DNA from 3 places in the Shewanella oncorhynchi genome. Region 3 is predicted to be linked to each of the others. Evidence: predicted binding sites of a transcription regulator. Region 3 holds the regulator's gene; each other region holds the start of a gene.

Region 1 (4,408 bases), 2.0 Mb from region 3:
TGCGTGTTCGACTCCTTGCGCCAGCACTAGCCACTGACTTCTTCACACTGCTTTTAGCTGTACTTGCAGTGCCTGCCCGTTTTGCCGAGCTCGAGGCTTTGCGGTAAGGCGACTTACGATAACCGAATTTATTACTTGCCGTTTTACGATAACCTTGGCCTTGTAAACCATTAAGTGCGGTTGGCAGTTGGGCGCCTGCATTCTGGATAAGCGTGGATAAGGTGCCGAGCAGTGGTTGCATAAAGGCTTGATAAGAGGTTTCTTTATGGCAAATGCCATTCAGACTCGCTTCCCAAAGCGCTGTCATATCCGGCGTAGTCGCACTCGCGGGCAAGCTGTTAATCAATCCTTTCCCCACGTCTGTCGAGACAATAGATTTACCTAAGCGTTGTAAAAAACCGCGTTTGAACAGCAATTCGATAATACCTGCACGGGTGGCCTCTGTACCTAATCCATCGGTTTCTTTAAGAATTTTACGGATCTCAGGATCGGTCACATAACGGCTAATACCCGTCATAGCACCGAGTAAAGTGGCATCGTTAAAGGCCTTTGGTGGTTGAGTATTTTTCTCCAACAATTCGCCTAGAGTACAATGCAAAGCCTGTCCCAATTTCAAAGGCGGTAATTGGCCGATAAACTCGTCATTCTCCTCATCGTCCTTACCTACGCTTTCTTCCGTCGACTTGTTGCCACTCGCCTTACTGCCATTAGGCTCTTGGCGGGCAAAGAGTTGCTTCCAGCCGAGGGATTTATCCTGACGCGCCTTGGTATTAAATAAGCCCCCCTCGATTGTCACTTGCACTGTGGTTTCACTGTAACAATAAGCCGGATAAAACTGGGCTAAGTACTGGCGAGCAACATGAAGATATAACTGCCTCTCACGCTGACTCAAGCTAGATAAGTTAGCCGTCTTCTCTGTGGGGACGATTGCGTGATGGGCGTCCACTTTTTTATCATCCCATGCTTTAGATTTAAGACGGGGATCGGGTGCATCAGCACCTTGCAATAACTCAGCAGCACCGTCACTTATCGCCTTAAGAACCGAAGGCGCAAGGTTATGTTGCTCAACGGGTAAATAACGACTGTCGGAGCGTGGGTAAGTAATGAGTTTATGGCGTTCATACAAACTCTGGCAGGTATCGAGCACATCCTTAGCACTCATGCCAAACCGTTTCGCCGCATCAATTTGCAACGCGGATAAGCTGTAGGGCAATGGTGGATTCTGTTTCTTGTCCTTAGCCACTAATTGAGTGACTAAGGCGGGTTTATCACTGATGCGACTCACCACATTTTGCGCTAACCCTCTCGCTAACACTCGTCCTTCTTCATCCATATAGGGCTGACAAGCTTCGCTAGGTTGCCACTTGGCGCTGAAGGTTTCTTGCTTCTCGGTCGCCAAATGCGCTAGTACTTCATAAAAAGGTTTAGATTGAAAGTGAGCAATCTCTTCATCACGGCGCACCACTAGCCCAAGCAATGGCGTTTGTACTCGGCCGACGGATAACACGCCTTGATAACCGACCTTTTTACCTTGGATGGTGTACGCACGCGTCATATTCATGCCATAGAGCCAATCGGCTCGACTGCGGGCTAAGGCCGATGTGGATAAAGGAATAAACTCGCGATTACTGCGTAGCTGCGTTAGAGCCCGTTTTACAGCTTGTGGGTTTAAGTCACTGATCAGTAAACGCTGGGTTTGATGTAGCTTGTCCCCCGTCACGCCAAGATAGGCAATCACTTCATCCACGAGTAACTGCCCTTCACGGTCGGGATCGCCCGCATTAACCAAGGTGTTGGCTTGTTTGACTAATCGTTTAAGCACTGTAAGTTGGCTGCGGGTTGCGGCCTTAGGTTTTAGTTGCCACTTGTCTGGCACTATTGGCAAATGCTCGAATTTCCAAGACTTAAATTCGGGATTATAGGCATCAGGTTCTGCTTGCTCGAGCAAGTGACCAACACACCAAGACACACAATCGCCATTGGCGGCTTCGATAAATCCATCGCCTTTTTTATGGGGTTTAGGCAATACATCGGCAATGGCCCGCCCTAGGCTAGGTTTTTCTGCGATATAGAGAATCATACAAACACCAAGCACTGGATATAATTACAGTATAATTTAGCCCAAACGCCAGTTGAGTGCAAATTTCTGTAGTAAACCGAGCTTAAGTGTAAATTCAATTGCGAATGATTCTCAACAAGGCATAGGATACACTAAATGACTAAGGAGTGACTATGAAACAGTTTGCAATAAATGCGCGACAGGCTATGACAATAACTCCAGCATTAATATTAAGATTCAATCAGTTATTGATATTCCATAGCTTAATGTTACTCGCAATAAGCATGCTCACCAGTACCTGGCTGGGACAAATGAAAATCATCGATATGCCGTTAGCATGGGGATTCATTCTCGTCATTCCTATTGCTGTGAGTTTATCTCTATTACTCAGCCATCAAATCACGCGCCATAGCTTAAGCAGCTTATTCAGCGTGTGGATGCTACTTTGGGTAATGGGATAACTGACATTCATAATAAATCACTACCGTATTTCGAGTTAACTCGCCCCTCTGCTCTATTTATCCATGCTAAAACTCAATTTCAAAACACATTGGTTTCAAATATTTAACACTTTAACTATGAAGCTCCCTAAAAAATAGTTATGTTGAGTATCTTGGATATTTACAAAAAATGTCTTAATCAAAAGTGAATGTCCTAACTCAACATCTGTTGAATAACCGTAAACCTAAAAACTCTGCTAAAACAACACAATAAAGGAATCGGAGTCTATGAATGAGATTGTCAACGCGATCAATAGTGTAATTTGGAGCCCTGCACTTATTTTTCTTTGCCTAGGTGTCGGGCTCTATTTCTCCCTTCGCACTCGATTTTTACAGCTGCGCCATCTGCCAGAAATGATCCGCCTGATGTTTGATGGTAAGAGTACTGATGCGGGAGTGTCGTCTTTTCAAGCTCTCGCGATGACATTAGCGGGTCGAGTCGGTACAGGTAACATTGCAGGGGTCGCCACAGCAATCACCTTTGGTGGTCCTGGCGCTTTATTTTGGATGTGGATGGTTGCCTTTCTCGGTGCCAGCTCCGCTTTCGTTGAATCTACCTTAGGTCAAGTCTATAAAGAAAAAATCAATGGTGAGTATCGCGGTGGACCTGCTTTTTATATTGAAAAAGGCTTAGGCATGAAATGGTATGCATGGGTATTTGCAATTGCGACCATATTTGCTTGTGGGATCCTGCTGCCGGGCGTACAAGCTAACTCGATTGGTTCAAGTTTAAAAACTGCTTTCAACATAGATCCTAATGTGACTGCAGCCATACTGGCTATGCTTCTTGGTTTTATTATTTTTGGCGGTGTAAAACGTATCGCTCACTTTGCCAGTGCCGTCGTCCCCTTTATGGCACTGGGTTACATCATAGTGGCTTGTGTCATCATAGCGCTAAATATTGGCCAGCTACCGGGTATTTTATGGTTAATTATCAAAAGTGCCTTTGGCTTTGATGCGGGTTTTGGTGCCATTTTAGGCTTAGCCATCATGTGGGGGGTAAAGCGGGGTATTTACTCCAACGAAGCGGGTCAAGGTACAGCGCCACATGCCTCATCTGCAGCGGCGGTAAGCCATCCTGCCAAACAAGGGTTAGTTCAAGCTTTTTCTGTGTATATCGACACCTTATTCGTTTGCTCTGCAACAGGTTTCATGCTGCTCATTACAGGACTGTATAATGTTCAGGGCCCAGACGGTGCGGCGCTCTATACCGGCATTGCCGGAGTCGCTGCAGGACCTGGCTACGTACAAACGGCAATGGAAAGTATGATGCCAGGATTTGGCAATATCTTTGTGGCTATCGCACTGTTCTTCTTCGCCTTTACGACCATAGTGGCTTATTACTACATTGCCGAGACCAACATTGCCTATATTAACCGTAAAGTAAATCATCCTTGGTTCATGGTCGTTCTCAAAGTCGTGATCATTGGCTCAACCGTATACGGCACAGTTAAAACGGCTGATATGGCTTGGGGAATGGGTGACATTGGTGTCGGACTGATGGCATGGCTCAATATTATTGCCATTATTCTATTAAGGAAAACCGCATTCACTTGCCTTAAAGATTATGAATCACAGCAGGCACTTGGCATAGAGCCACTCTTCGACCCAGTAAAACTGGGTATTAAAAATGCGGATTACTGGGTTGAACGTAAGCACGCTGAAGAAAATGTAATGACTGAAACAGCGCAACGCATAAATACGTAGACGTTACCACTATGATCCGTTAAGCAAATATAAACCATTAAAAAGCCAGTGATTTCTCACTGGCTTTTTTTGTATCGTTTAGAACAAAAAGGACACAAACTTTACGATACTGAATTACCCACAATCCTTATGGGTGACAGAC
Region 2 (4,408 bases), 1.5 Mb from region 3:
CAAAGGTGGCCGATGTAAGTCGTGCCAAACTGTACAGTGAAAGAATTCCAATTAATTGAATGTTATTTTAGCAACCGCGGCCCCACTCGCCGTGATGTGAAGCTTGGCATCGGTGACGATTGCGCTTTAGTGCAACCTGCAGAAAACAAGTCGATCGCTATCTCCTGTGACACCTTAGTTGAAAATGTCCATTTCTTCCCCGATATGCCTCCTGCTGCCTTAGGTTACAAAGCCTTAGCGGTAAATTTATCTGATCTGGCTGCCATGGGCGCTGAACCCGCGTGGATGACGCTTGCCTTAACGCTACCCGAAGTCGATGAGACTTGGCTAAGTGGCTTTAGTGAAGGCTTGTTTGAAGCGGCCGATTACTATGGCATCGCCTTAATTGGCGGCGATACGACTCGTGGTCCACGGGCGATTAACATCACAGTGCACGGCCAAGTCCCACCGGGCAAGGCACTCACGCGCCATGGTGCTAAAGCGGGTGATTGGATTTATGTCACGGGCACGCTCGGAGATTCGGCCTTAGGTCTGGATATCATTCGAGGCGCGCAGCAGGCCAGAGCCGAGCATAAAGAATTCCTGATTAATCGACATTATCGTCCAACACCAAGAGTCTTAGCGGGCCAAGCTTTGCGTTCGCTTGCCTCCAGTGCAATCGACCTTTCCGACGGGTTTATCTCGGATATCGGTCATGTGCTTAAGGCTTCGGCAGTTGGTGCTGTGGTGGACGTTAATTGCATCCCGCTTTCACGCGCGATGCAAGATACCGTCAGCGAGGAGCATGCCTTAGGTTATGCGCTTACGGGGGGCGAAGATTATGAACTGCTGTTCACCGTTCCTGAAGCGCAAAAAGGTGCGCTTGAGACAGCGTTGAGCCATGCTGGAGCAAAGTTTGTTCGCGTTGGACAAATTTGTGCAGGCAGTAAGCTCAAGTTGCAACTCAATGGTGAGCCGTTTACACCGCCGTATCACGGTTTCGAGCACTTTTAAGCGAAGAGCATGTTAATGAAATGGTTGTCAAAGGATCAGGTGCTAACGCGCCTGTCATTAAAAAATCCTGTCCACTTTTTGGCACTCGGTTTTGGTAGTGGACTCGCCGCTAAAGCGCCTGGTACTTTCGGTACCTTAGCAGCCATTCCCCTCTATTTATTGATGGCGCCATTACCGCTCACTTGGTATATCGGCTTAACCTTATTGAGCGCATTTGCGGGATTTTATATCTGCGGTAAAGCCGCTCAAGATATGGGGGTACACGATCACGGTGCGATTGTGTGGGATGAAGTGGTTGGGCTACTGATCACTATGATAGCGGCACCAGCAGGTTGGGGTTGGTTGTTAGTCGGCTTTGGTCTATTTCGCTTTTTCGACATCATCAAGCCTTGGCCTATTCGATGGCTCGATGCCAAAGTTCATGGTGGCTTTGGCATTATGATTGACGATGTCTTAGCGGGCGTGTTTTCGTTTATTTGTCTGCAAGGGCTAGTCTGGTTTTTTAGCTAACATTATCGCTAACCTAACATGATAGTTAACCCGGCATGTTAGTTAGCATAGTCAACAACTAACCCTTAGTTTTTGATATAGCCCCTTAGCTTGTGATATACAGTGTGTAGATTCAAGCGTTTAGCGACCTCATTCGTTATTTGATCCATACTACTATTGCAGCAGTTCCCTTGCGTTTGCTAGGGTATTGCTGGTGATAGTATCGCCACCTAACAGTCTTGCAAGCTCTTGGATACGCTGCTCACGATCGAGCGATTTCATTGTGGTCTCAGTACTGCCTGCCTTATTAAATTTATCGACGAACATGTGTTGATGACCATTGCCCGCAACTTGCGGCAAGTGAGTCACGCACAGTACTTGGGTCGATTCCCCTAAGCTGCGTAACATGCGGCCTACTACTGCGGCGGTGGGACCGGAAATCCCGACATCCACCTCATCGAAAATCAATGTCGGCGTGGCAACTTTCTTCGCGGTAATGACTTGGATCCCTAAGCCTATCCGTGAAAGTTCACCGCCAGATGCGACTTTCGAAATCGGTTGTAAAGGTTGGCCAGGGTTAGTGGTGACCATAAATTCGATATTATCACTGCCGTTGGCTGACATTTGCTCTGGGTGGAAATTGACTTCGATAGTAAATTTACCCTTTGGCATATTCAGTTCGTGGATTGACTGAGTCACGAGTTTGTCGAGTTCTTTGGCATATCTAGCCCGGCTTTGGCTGAGTTTTTGTGCGTTGCTAAGGTAAGCGGCTCTGCTAGCATCGACCTGTAGTTGAATTTCTTCAAGTTTACTTTCGTCACTGTCTAAGGTGCTCAGCTCTGCCTTTAATGCCAAATGATGTTCGGCTAGTTTATTTGGGCTGACATGGTGTTTACGCGCCAGTTGCATGGCTTTTGATAGCCGTTCTTCTAAATAGGCAAAGTGGGTTGGATCGAGTTCAAGCTTACTCAAATAGTGCTGTAATTCGCCTGCACTTTCTTGCACTTGGATTAAGGCATCATTGAGCATAGTGTTGATATTGCTTAATGCAGGATCGTAGCTTTGCAGATCTTCGGCGAGGGAAACGACTCGATTAAGCAGCGACTCTATATTGTTCTCTTCGCCTTCAGTGAGTATATCTAAGCTCGCCTGACAGGTATCAATCAACTCAGTGCCATTGGCCAGACGTTTGTGCTCTTGCTCAATTTCATCGAACTCATCGACTTTAAGATCAAACTCATCGAGTTCTTCTACTTGATATTGCACTAATTGCTTACGGGCAATACGTTCATGTTGGGAGGCTTCGAGGTGCTTTAGATCGGCCTCAATTTGTTTGCAGCGTTGAAAACTGGCGGCAACCGTATCGATAAGCAATCTGTGGTTGGCATAACTGTCGAGCAAGGTAAGTTGGTGTTCACTCTTCAACATCGCATGGTGCGCATGTTGACCGTGAATACCGATAAGCAACTGACCCAGTAATTTGAGCTGCGTCAGCGGCACTGGATTACCATTGATGTAGGCGCGTGAACGGCCATCGCTACCAATAGTTCGACGTAGGATACACTCATCATCGAGTTCAAGATCGTTATCTTCTAACCAACGTTTTGCCAGTGGAATATCGTCCAAGGAAAAGCGGGCGCTGACTTCGGTTTTATTGGCTCCTGGGCGAACACTGCTGGCATCGGCGCGATTGCCTAGGCACAGGCCTAGCGCATCGATGGCGATCGATTTACCCGCACCGGTTTCACCTGTGATGCTGGTCATACCGGGGCGAAAATCCAGCTCTAAAAAACGGACGATTGCGAAGTTATTAATGCTGAGTTGGCAAAGCATAGTGAATTCCTGTCGAAAAACATACCAAACCACTGTATTGATAAACAGTATATACTGATTTTATATACAGTAAAGTGGCTTGGGTAAATAATCGGCATTATCGGCAGTAAATATTTTTAATTGACTGATTATGCATGGGTTCTTACTAAGCTTTCTAAGATAGGCAAACTAAAAAAAGTAACTAAGGTGCCAAATAGAATGCCCTGAGCACTGGTAGAAGCCTGAGTATTATAGCGCTGGGCGAGCAAGTACACGCTCGCCGCAGTGGGCAGTGCGCTTAAGATCACGCCCATGATCAGGTAGTCGCCGCTCACACCAAAACGGCTAAGCATAAAGTAGACGAGTGCCGGTTGGACAACTAGCTTGAAGAGGTTGATAAGGCTCAGTTCGATAAAATTCTTGGGGCTAAATACGCTGCTATCTTTCTGGTAGCGCATCGCTTTGGCGAGCACCATACCGATGGCAAACAGCGCGCACGGGCTTGAGGTATTGCCAATTTGCTGGATCATGAGCGCCAGCCCTGAGGGCAGTTTTATCTCTAGCGCCGAAATGCCGACACCAATTAAGCTACCAATAACGATAGGGTTTTTACCGACCGCCATCGCCATTATGACTAAGGCGTGGTGTTGTCTTTGGGTGTTTGTGGCCAATTCCATCGAGACTAAGGCGACGGCAAACATCAGCACGTATAATAAGCTGGCAATCGCAGCGGCGACTAAGGCGCTTTGCTGCTGCGGAAAGAGGATGATGAGTAGTGGAATACCAATAAATGCGGTATTACCAAAGGTGGCATTGAGGGCTCGAATAGCGGCAACCGCATGCTGTTTAGGGTTAGCAAGCAGCGAGAGCCCAAGGCAGACAAGATAAGTGATCACCATAGCCGTGCTGTAGCCCGCAATAAATCCCCATTGCAAAATCTCACCAATCGGCTGCTGCGCGAGGGCGATAAGCATGATCGCGGGGAATGCAATATAGTACACATATTGGTTTAGCACTTGGTCCGTATCGACGGGCAAGAGTTTTAATTTTTGCACTAGTGTGCCGAGCAACATGATCCCGAAGACGGCAAACAGAGGGGTTAAAATGGTCATTT
Region 3 (4,408 bases):
GTTTTTGTCGCTGGAATCGCCATTAAGATCAAAATGATAAATGGCAGAATCGTCCAAGCGATTTCAACTTTAGTGCTTTCGTGAAAGTGGGACGCGACAGCGCCTTTGGATTTTCTGTGGTTGATCATGGCGTAAATCATGACGCCAAAGACCACTAGGCCTATTGCGCAGCAGATATACAAGATGGTCATGTGCAAGTGATAAACCTTGCCACTGATCTCGGTCACGCCAGGGGTCATGTTGAACCGCATGTCCGCGGCGGTCAACGGTGGTGCGAAAAGCACCACGAGTAAACAATACAACAATTGCTTCACAAGACTTCTCCTCTGCCAATTGCGAATAGCAACTACAAAGAAGAGCAACACAGTAAGTCTCAACTCTATGCAAACTCTTCAGTTCCCAAAAAAGCTTTTTTGACTTCAACGTGCGTTGGCGGCTGTTACTTTTAATCAAGTATTGTTACTGCTGGTAATTAGCCACGCTGGCACATACTGCTGAAATAAATCTGTTCTCTATTTTTAGTGGCGCTTCGAGTTCGATAAATACTCGATTCATTGACCACGGTGGGTGATATATCATCACCAACTTAACCAACCATACTTGCTGTTTAAATATTGATCAAGATCACTTATTTATCTAATTATCTGAAAAATTGCCAAAAAAAAGCCTCACATTCATAGGTGAGGCGGCTTTCAAGGTAAAAAATTAAATGAATATTTAGTGTACAGCGCTAAAAAAAGATTGCTGACCGAAGAGATTGCCTTGCTCAATACGTACGTCTGCATGTAAGTGACTGTTTACGTCTTCAAGCACTATGCCCATAGCTCTGGCACTTTTAGCCACGATTTGTAGGCGTCGATTATCCCGCGCATCCAATGATTGAGTCCAAGTAATGACTGCACTGGACGTACCACTTGTCAGGGCTTTTTCCATCGCCCACAGGGTTTCGACTTCATCTTTAGCATGTACCAGCAAAACTCTATCCATACGCACACCTGCGCTGGCGAGCATTTGCTTGTAGCCAATACTTGGAGGGTTGATGAGCACTAACCAACGGCCCTGTTGGCTTAACTGAGCGAGTTGTGCACTCAGATGAATTAATTCTTGGCGACCTTGAGTCTTGGTTGGCATACAGGCGATAGGCGCATGGTGCCAGTCATAGTCGGCATCACGGACTTCATCGAGCCACAAGCCCGGATGGCGGGGGGCATTGCCAAGTAGTTTATTCATAGCCAATCTCCATTACGGATCACACCGACGGCGAGTCCTTCAATTGTTAAACTTTGGAAGCCTAAATCCACTTTAATCGGGGAGTAATCTTCATTTTCGGCATGTAGATAGACCACATTACCTTTTTTTTCGAAACGTTTAACAGTGACATCGTCATCGACTCTAGCGACAACCACTTGACCATTTCTAGCTTGTTCTACTTTATGAACTGCCAGCAAATCACCTTCGAGAATGCCGATATTTTTCATGCTGTCGCCTTTTACTCGCAGTAAAAAATCGGCGGCGGGATGGAACATGCTTGGGTCGACTTGGTAGTACTGTTCAACATGTTCTTGGGCGAGGATAGGTTCACCCGCGGCCACTTGGCCGATGAGCGGTAAACCTGTTTCAGTCAAATCTTCGATTTCCGCAGGTAGACGAATGCCCCGAGATGTGCCTGGCATGATCTCAATGCAGCCCTTTTTCGCCAACGCTTTAAGGTGTTCTTCAGCCGCATTGGCGCTCTTAAAACCTAAACGGGTTGCGATTTCTGCCCGAGTGGGTGGCATGCCAGTATCGGCAATATTTCGTTTAATTAGCTCTAAAATTTCAGCTTGGCGTGGCGTCAAAGGTCTCATGGTGTTTCCTGTTTTTCTATACAGTTACTGTTAGTATATACAGTATTATTTGCAGCGCAAGTATTAACCACTTTTTAGCTATGTTGGAGAGAATTAGCGAATATTACCTATAGTCTGGTATTCTATCGGGCTAGTAAACGCACTTAATTGCATAAGAATAATGCCTAAACACGACTCTCTTTGGTTGAAATCATTACGTTGGATCCAAAAACACTTAGTGCACACTATTGTGGTACCTCAGGATCCCTTTGCCGATCTGAATCTGGATGCTTCCAGACCCCTTGTTTATGTGATGAAAACAGAATCTCTCAGTGACATAGCTGCTTTGAGCGAAATAACGGCTAAGTTAGGTTTACCAAGCCCTTATGAGCCTCTAGTGGCTAATGGTGTGACTGCGCCTCGGGTTGTCTGTCTTCAAGGACGTAAGCCACTGTTTGGCGAACGTGCTGGTAATGAGCCTTTCCTCGAATGCTTTATGCGTTTGTTAGCCGTGCATAAGGAACGTCCTGAATTGGATATTCAACTGGTGCCCGTGAGCTTGTATTGGGGTCGCACGCCAGGGAAAGAAGACGACACTATGAAGGCGGCCGTATTTGAGCGGGAAAACCCGACTTGGCTACGCAAGTGCTTGATGATTCTGTTCTTAGGTCGACATAACTTCGTGCAGTTTTCGAATGCCGTATCCCTGCGTTACATGGCTGACGAACATGGCACCGACATGGGGATTGCCCATAAGTTAGCACGGGTTGCGCGCGTGCATTTCCGTCGTCAACGTAAGGTAATGACAGGGCCTGTGCTGCCAAACCGCCAAGCACTGTTTCATTCGTTACTCAAATCTGAGTCGCTGCGCAAAGCGATTCAAGAAGAGGCCGCTAGTAAAAAGATTTCTGAGACCCAAGCGCGCGAGACGGCTATTGAGTATCTCGATGAAATCGCTGCCGATTACTCAGACAGTTTAGTGCGTATTGCCGAGCGTTTTTTAACTTGGCTGTGGAACAAGCTTTACAGCGGGATCAACATTAAAGGCGCCGAGCAAGTTCGGCAGTTACACCACGATGGCCACGAGATTGTTTATGTGCCTTGCCATCGCAGCCACATGGATTACCTGCTGTTATCGTATATTTTGTATTATCAAGGCATGGTTCCGCCGCACATTGCTGCCGGCATTAACCTCAATTTCTGGCCCGCGGGACCTATGTTCCGTCGCGGTGGTGCCTTCTTTATCCGCCGTAGTTTTAATGGCAACAAGCTATACACCGCAGTATTTCGTGAGTATTTAGACCAGCTGTTTGCTAAAGGTTATTCGGTGGAATACTTCTCCGAAGGCGGCCGTTCACGTACTGGCCGTCTGTTGGCGCCGAAAACTGGCATGATCGCCATGACGATGAACAGCGTACTGCGCGGTATTGAACGTCCTGTCACACTTGTGCCTGTGTATTTAGGCTATGACCATGTGATGGAAGTGGCGACTTACCATAAAGAGTTAAGCGGTAAGAAAAAGAAAAAAGAATCTGTGTGGCAGGTGTTCGGTGCCATTCGCAAATTAGGTAATTTTGGCCAAGGTTACGTGAATTTTGGCGAGCCTATTACCCTGCAAAATTTCTTAAATGAGCGTGCGCCAAACTGGCGTGCTGAGTTGGCCGATGATCCCGAGCAGAAACCAAGTTGGTTAACGCCAGCGGTAAACGTGCTGGCTAATCGGGTGATGACGCGTATCAATGATGCCGCAGCCGCGAGTTCTGTGACTTTGACTAGCTTAGTCTTACTGGCGACAGATCAAAACGCCTTAGAACGTAGTCTGCTGGAGCGTCAGCTTGATTTGTATCTGACCCTACTCAAAAAAGTGCCTTACACTTCTTATACATCTGTTGCCGAAGGTGATGGTAAGCATTTAGTGCAGCAAGGTTTAGAGCTGAACAAGTTTGTTGTTAGTGCCGATCCTTTAGGGGAAATAGTGTCTATCGAAGCGAGTCAGGCTGTGTCTATGACTTACTATCGTAACAATATCATTCACTTATTTATTGTTCCTTCATTAATTGCGAGTTGTTTAACCCATAATGAACAGATCCTGCGCCAGCAAGTGGTTTCAATCGTTGCCGATTTTTATCCACTGCTGAAAGCCGAACTCTTCATGGGAATTAAAGACTTACCAGCCTATGTTGAGCAAGTGCTGGATTTCCTGATTGGGCAAGGTTTAGTGGTTGAGACAGATACTTTAGCTGTCGTGCCTGAGCACTCAAGCCAATTATTGTTGTTAGCCAGTTCAGTGAGTGAAACTCTGCAACGCTACGCTATTATTTTCAATCTGTTAGCGAACAGACCTAAGATGGAGCGCTCAGAACTTGAGTCTGAGAGCCATTTACTTGCCCAGCGTTTAGGGGCTTTACATGGCATTACCGCGCCTGAGTTCTACGATAAAAAACTCTACGGTACTTTGAGCGTGAAGCTCAAAGAATTGGGATATCTGGCGGATAGTGAAGATAAGTCCAATATCAATCGCATACGAGATCAGGCCAATAGCTTATTACGTCCGTCAGTGAGACAAACGATAGTGGCGAGTG

Evidence for each region. Region 3 encodes LexA, which represses DNA repair genes until DNA is damaged. Its sites were predicted from a motif close to TACTGTATNNNNATACAGTA; they were not measured.
Region 1: the regulator LexA is predicted to act here: its motif matches at 2,093-2,112, upstream of RA178_RS08325 (DNA topoisomerase III).
Region 2: the regulator LexA is predicted to act here: its motif matches at 3,346-3,365, upstream of recN (DNA repair protein RecN).

What each region holds. Positions count from the first base shown of each region.
Region 1 covers NZ_CP132914.1:1,834,183-1,838,590, reverse strand. The annotation lists gene RA178_RS08325 (DNA topoisomerase III) at 1-2,080, opposite strand, end outside; gene RA178_RS08320 (hypothetical protein) at 2,233-2,520, shown strand; gene RA178_RS08315 (alanine/glycine:cation symporter family protein) at 2,788-4,266, shown strand; gene purF (amidophosphoribosyltransferase) at 4,394-4,408, opposite strand, start outside.
Region 2 covers NZ_CP132914.1:1,322,942-1,327,349, forward strand. The annotation lists gene thiL (thiamine-phosphate kinase) at 37-993, shown strand; gene RA178_RS05965 (phosphatidylglycerophosphatase A family protein) at 1,009-1,503, shown strand; gene recN (DNA repair protein RecN) at 1,657-3,315, opposite strand; gene RA178_RS05975 (AEC family transporter) at 3,444-4,406, opposite strand.
Region 3 covers NZ_CP132914.1:4,836,910-4,841,317, reverse strand. The annotation lists gene coxB (cytochrome c oxidase subunit II) at 1-314, opposite strand, end outside; gene RA178_RS21295 (cell division inhibitor SulA) at 718-1,230, opposite strand; gene lexA (transcriptional repressor LexA) at 1,227-1,847, opposite strand; gene plsB (glycerol-3-phosphate 1-O-acyltransferase PlsB) at 2,008-4,408, shown strand, end outside.